Linked DNA regions of Thermocoleostomius sinensis A174. The main gene of each other region encodes a partner of the protein of the gene in region 2 in a complex. Links are inferred from orthologs where the notes say so. Each region holds a gene or a part of one and is shown on either strand. Other genes may lie near its edges. The genes, in order: ureC and ureA.

Evidence for each region.
Region 1: the proteins of ureA (region 2) and ureC are in contact, whole or in part, in a crystal structure (PDB 4CEU), measured with the Sporosarcina pasteurii proteins. The link is inferred for Thermocoleostomius sinensis A174 from one-to-one orthologs. Residues at the interface, in WP_115362093.1 of Sporosarcina pasteurii: Ala6, Glu9, Lys10, Ile13, Ala16, Leu19, Arg23, Asn31, Tyr32, Pro33, Glu34, Val36, Thr40, Met44, Met70, Glu71, Val73, Met76, Asp78, Gln81, Ala82, Glu83, Leu92; in WP_115362090.1 of Sporosarcina pasteurii: Lys441, Phe442, Asp463, Pro464, Ser465, Ala466, Ser467, Ile468, Thr470, Pro471, Gln472, Pro473, Met475, Arg477, Gln565, Arg566, Tyr567, Phe568, Leu569, Phe570.

The regions. Positions count from the first base shown.
Region 1 is NZ_CP113797.1:4,544,480-4,547,688, forward strand. Bases 1-2,880 are described here. They hold ureC (urease subunit alpha), read left to right. Parts: upstream 1-525; coding sequence 526-2,235; downstream 2,236-2,880. Other genes in these bases: OXH18_RS19630 (lipoate--protein ligase family protein), read left to right, coding at 2,341-2,880. Also shown: more of OXH18_RS19630, read left to right, coding at 2,881-3,096; OXH18_RS19635 (ArsB/NhaD family transporter), read right to left, coding at 3,153-3,209.
Region 2 is NZ_CP113797.1:914,781-917,910, reverse strand. Bases 330-3,130 are described here. They hold ureA (urease subunit gamma), read right to left. Parts: upstream 1,981-3,130; coding sequence 1,678-1,980; downstream 330-1,677. Other genes in these bases: mraY (phospho-N-acetylmuramoyl-pentapeptide-transferase), read right to left, coding at 2,317-3,130; OXH18_RS03960 (anthranilate synthase component II), read left to right, coding at 995-1,600; OXH18_RS03965 (diacylglycerol kinase family protein), read left to right, coding at 464-928. Also shown: rRNA maturation RNase YbeY, read left to right, coding at 1-329.

The DNA.
Region 1 (3,209 bases), 3.6 Mb from region 2 along the record:
TTGCCCCTCTGTCTCCACAAAACAGTGTTAGTGTGGAAACCATCTCCGACTAAAACTCTAATGATTACCGTTGGGATCACCAAAGCAATTACAAATCTCACCCAGGCTCATGCAAAATTGGGTATTTCGCCTAGACAAACGAACCACTCGTAAGGGCGAATCGCGAATTGCCCTTACCCGATCTGCTCTCCCCATTATTGAAAACCGTGGGTTTTATTGATCTGCCCTACCAAGTCCGAGATGAAAAATGCGTTCGCTTTGAGATAGAAGATGGCAATGCCCAACTCGATGGATTATATTGATGCTCTGGTTATCCATGATCACGAATCTTAAAACGTCTGGTTAGCCCATAGCCGACCATCCTAAACTTTTCAGTGAATTCGGATGTCTTAGCTACTCTCTGTGGTACGCTCTGCTGATTAGATCATGGGTATGTGCAAGAATTGAGCACCTGGAGCGGGCGATCGCGGATTGCCCTGCCATAGAAGCGATACCCTAGGGATGATGTGTGATTGAGGGAGTGCTATGAGTTATAGGATGGATCGCCGAGCCTATGCCGAAACCTTTGGCCCCACCGTGGGCGATCGGGTGCGGTTAGCCGACACAAATTTGATCATTGAGGTGGAGCAAGACTACACCACTTATGGTGACGAGGTGAAATTTGGTGGTGGCAAGGTGATCCGAGATGGCATGGGGCAGTCGCCCATTTCCCGTGAAGGTGGAGCGGTGGATGTGGTGATTACCAATGCGCTGATCCTGGATTGGTGGGGGGTGGTCAAAGCCGATGTGGGGATCAAAAACGGCAAGATTTGTGGCATTGGTAAGGCGGGCAATCCGTATATTCAGGACAATGTGACGATCGTGATTGGCCCCGCCACAGAGGCGATCGCGGGTGAAGGCATGATCCTCACCGCAGGTGGCATTGATGCGCATATTCACATGATTTGTCCCCAGCAAATTGAAACGGCGATTGCGTCGGGGGTTACTACTATGATTGGCGGTGGTACAGGTCCCGCCACCGGAACTAACGCCACAACTTGTACACCAGGTGCGTGGAATATTCATCGCATGCTGCAAGCAGCCGATGCGTTTCCGGTCAACATTGGTTTTCTGGGTAAAGGCAACAGTGCGCAGGCGGTGGGACTAGAAGAACAGGTAGAAGCGGGGGTCATTGGACTCAAGTTGCACGAAGATTGGGGTACAACTCCAGCAGCGATCGATACCTGCCTCAGTGTGGCGGATGCATATGATATTCAAGTGGCAATTCACACCGATACCCTCAATGAATCGGGGTTTGTGGAAGATACGATCGCGGCTTTCAAACATCGCTGTATTCACACTTACCACACCGAAGGAGCCGGAGGTGGTCACGCACCTGACATCATCAAAGTTTGTGGTGAACTAAATGTCTTGCCCTCATCGACTAATCCTACTCGTCCCTACACGGTGAATACTCTGGAAGAACATTTGGATATGCTGATGGTCTGTCACCACCTCGATCGCGGTATTCCCGAAGATGTGGCCTTTGCTGAATCGCGCATTCGTCGAGAAACGATCGCCGCTGAAGATATCTTGCACGACTTAGGAGCCTTCAGCATGATTTCGTCAGATTCACAGGCTATGGGTCGGGTGGGAGAAGTGATTCTGCGCACCTGGCAAACGGCTCATAAAATGAAAGACCAGCGCGGCGCGTTGCCGGACGATAGCGATCGCCATGATAATCTACGGGCAAAACGCTACATCGCTAAATATACAATCAACCCGGCGATTACACACGGTATTGCTGACCATGTGGGGTCGATCGAAGTCGGTAAACTGGCGGATCTCTGCCTCTGGAAACCCGCCTTCTTTGGCGTTAAGCCGGAACTGGTAATTAAAGGTGGACTCATTGCCTGGGCCCAGATGGGCGATGCCAATGCCAGCATCCCCACCCCACAACCTGTCCATATGCGCCCGATGTTCGGCAGCTACAGCGGAGCCATGCACAGCACCTCGCTCACCTTTGTTTCAAAATCGGCTCTAAAAGCAGGGATTGCTGACAAGCTGAAGTTGCAAAAAAAAGTAGTGGCGGTGGGGGGAATTCGCAAAATTACCAAAAAAGACATGAAACTAAATGATTTGCTGCCACAAATTGAGGTGAATCCTGAAACCTATGAGGTGCGGGCAGATGGCGAACTGTTGACTTGTGAACCGGCAACGGTGTTGCCAATGGCACAGCGGTATTTCTTGTTTTAGGAGAGGCTTCACAATGTTTCGACTATGCCTCAAACTACCTCCCTAACCCTAGGAACCGAAGCTCTCGAAGTCCTCCAACGTTGAGGGATTTATGGAGGTACTCTCATGAATTATTCAATCTGGCGCTACATTCCCCCGATCGCGGCTTCTGGTGCTGTGCAAATGGCTGTGGATGTATGGTTGTTGGAACAACATCGCCAAGGCAACCATCCGCCTACTCTGCGGTTTTACACCTGGAAGCCGATCGCCCTTTCTTTAGGTCATCATCAGCGGCGCTATCCTGATGCTTGGCGAAACCTAAGCTGGCAAGGACAGCCGATCGAGTTGGTGCGGCGGCCCAGTGGCGGACGGGCAGTGTTGCATCAAGGCGAGCTTACCTATGCTGTGATCACGTCTGGCATTCCGGGGACGCGCCTGCAAGCCTATCGGCAGATTTGCCAATTTTTGATTCAGGGCTGGCGAGCGATTGGCATAGACCTGCATTACGGAGAGGCGGGGCGCGGCTATATTCACAACCCCAATTGCTTTGACACAGCCACCAGCGCGGATTTGGTGACAACAGACGGGATTAAGTTAATTGGCAGTGCCCAACTACGACGAGATACCGTCATTTTGCAGCATGGCTCCATGCAGCTTATGCCCGATCCGACTCTGTTTCGTCAGGTGTTTGGCGTAGAGATACAGCCGATCGCTCTGCCCAATCACTTGAAGCAAAATCTGCATCACCAGGTGATCCAAGCGCTACTAGATGCGGCTTGTACCTGCTTTGACATTCGGCTTGAAGCTCGACCGCTATCAGAAACCGAATGGGAGAGGATATGCTCGAGTGATTGTGTCAAGCAAGCATCTGCTTCGATCTAACTATCGATTTGCGTAACAGTAGAATGAAGGGAGCGATTGAGAAGATTTGCCGTACTTTATACCAAAAAACGTGCCAACACGTAGATTGCGGCGGCCATCAGTTGCATGATCAT
Region 2 (3,130 bases):
ATCCTCAACTTGAAGCGTTTGACCTTGAAGCATCAGCAGATGACTTTCTGTATCTGGGAGATATCGTGATTTCAGTCGAAACCGCCCAAAGACAAGCGGCTCAACTGGGGCACTCGTTGCAACAGGAGTTGGCATGGCTGGCTGCTCACGCTCTTCTTCATCTGCTGGGTTGGGACCATCCAGATCAAGACTGCCTGCTGCGTATGTTAAAACAGCAGGAAACTTTGCTACAAACTGTTGGGTTATCGATCGATTACCATCAAATAGAAAATTTAATTCGGCAAGACTATTTAGACACTCCTTCAGATACAGACTTATGCAACCTGTAATGCATTCATGCTTAAACTCCTGTGTAGTCCACTGCCGCTTTAGCACTGCCTAATGGTCTCTTGCTTCTTTCTCCCTCTATGATTTGATCGTCAATCGCTTCTGCTGTCAAGAATAGTCCTTCATTAGTACGAGTATGTCGCCAACGACTCAAGAACTCCCACAAGAAACGCAACGGTGTTCTAGTGCCCTTGCCAAGCCCAGTCGATCGCTATCTTGGCGTGTTGCATCCAACCTGTTTGTCAGCTTTCGGTATGCTTGGACAGGACTGAGCTATGCGTTTCAAACGCAGCGCAACTTTCGCATTCACCTGTTTGTGGGCACAATTGCGATTGGTCTGAGCGTGTTCTTAAACCTGAGCCGGGTAGAAGTTGCCATTATTGGCTTAACCATTGGTGCAGTGCTAACCATGGAATTATTAAATACGGCGATCGAATCTGTTGTAGATTTAACGGTTCGGCAAACCTACCATGAGCTAGCTAAAATCGCCAAAGATTGCGCGGCTGGGGCAGTTTTGATTTCAGCCTTTGCGTCGGTGATCGTCGCTTGCTTTCTGTTGATTCCACCGCTAATTGAGCGGGTACAGACAAGTTGGTTTTAAGCGCCGATTCAACTAGCCTCTTGTGGGCGCTGTTCATCTTGCTTGAAACCTATCTCCCTGGTTGCCATGATTCTTGTTATCGATAACTACGACAGTTTTACCTACAACCTAGCCCAATACTTAGGAGAACTTGGCACAGAGCTACCGATTGCTGCCGAGGTGGAGGTTTATCGAAACGATCGGATTTCACTAGACCAAATCCGTCAACTGAACCCAGATGGCATTGTCATTTCTCCGGGACCAGGACACCCGAATGAATCTGGCGTTTCACTAGCCGTGATTCGCGAGTTGGGACCCACCATACCCATTCTTGGGGTCTGTTTAGGGCATCAAGGCATTGGACATGTGTTTGGCGGTAAAATTACCGCTGCACCTGAACTGATGCACGGTAAAACTTCACCAGTACACCACACAGGTGTAGGCGTGTTCGCAGGCTTGGAGAATCCCTTCACAGCCACACGCTACCATAGTCTAGTGATCGATCGCCCAACCTGCCCTGCCATCCTAGAAATTACGGCTTGGGTAGAAGATGGCACCATTATGGGGGTTCGCCATCGCCAGTTTCCCCATATTCAAGGCGTACAGTTCCATCCAGAGAGCGTTTTAACTCACTCTGGTAAGGCACTCTTGCGAAATTTCTTGATATCGATCAAACAACCTCTTGCGGTTTGAGGGAGAGGGGGGCAAAATCCATCCCCTCAAACCATCATTGCTAGCAATCAGTTGTCTAGCTAGATTATGTTATGTGGCTACCGAATTGGATCGTGCACAGTCACCAGTTTTGTGCCATCAGGAAAGGTAGCTTCTACTTGTACTTCGTGCAACATTTCGGCAATACCATCCATCACGTCAGCGCGAGATAGCAACGTTGTACCATAGGTCATTAACTCTGCGACTGATCGCCCCTCTCGAGCGCCTTCAAGGATAGCTGCCGAGATATATGCGACCGATTCCGGATAGTTTAACTTTAATCCCTTGTTCTTGCGGCGTTCGGCCAACAGTGCAGCCGTAAAAATGAGCAACTTGTCTTTCTCTTGCGGCGTCAATTGCATATTTTATGTCTCTAACTGGGGTGCTAGGATTCGAACCTAGGAATGGCGGGACCAAAACCCGCTGCCTTACCGCTTGGCGACACCCCATCGCATCAGCCATCTTATCTTAGCAGTTGAAGTCGTAGAAGTGTCAAGATTGTTTTCCATCTTTTTGAGCCAAATTACAGACGGGGTTGGACGAGGCAATTAGCCGCCAGCTAAACCAAGTTCCTTGACTCTAAAGAGAATATCTAAAAAGACCCTAGAAAAGGGCACAGACATAAAATCCATGCCCTCCTCAATATTGGTGCAAGTTGTGCGGTATCGAGGTCGTATCGAGACGTTTACCCGAGGCGATTAGGCTACCAGCAAACCCAGTAACGCCAGCAGCCCTCCAATCAAGTAAAACCGAAATACGACTTGGGTCTCACTCCAACCAGTTAGCTCAAAATGATGATGTAACGGAGCCATTTTCAGCAAGCGTTTCCCAACACCGCGATCGTCCTTGGTTGCTTTATAGTATCCAACCTGCGCCAATACCGACAGCGATTCGGCGAGGAATATACCGCTGAGAACAAGTAGCCCGAACAGCGAATGACTGACAATGCCAACGGCTGCCAGCGCTCCTCCTAACGCCAACGATCCGGTATCTCCCATAAACACGCGAGCCGGATTGTGGTTGTGCGACAAAAAGCCTAAGCAGCCGCCCGCCATACAAGCGCAGAATACTGCCAAATCCGGAGAGTTTGAGACAATCAACGCTGCTAAGCCCATGAGCGCGATCGCCCCCGTACCAGCGGCAAGCCCATCTAAGCCATCAGTGAGGTTGGTTGCATTACTTTCAGCTACCAACACAAACCCCGCCAACAGCCAGAACAGCCCACCCAACGGCAACGTAATGCCCAGGGGAAGCGCGATTGTGGAAAAATCGATCGGTTGAGTTAAAAACAACCAAAGACAGAACACTGACCCAAACAAAATTTGCAGGGTCAGCTTCATGCGCGGAGAAATGCCCTTGTTTGATTTCTTGCGCAGAATTTGCCAATCATCCATCCAACCGATCGCTGCATACGCCGTTGTTAAAGCAGCCACCGCCAAAACCATCGGAGAAAAGCCAGACCACAGCGTGGCCATAATTACCGCCACTGGCACAAAGAAAATGCCCCCCATC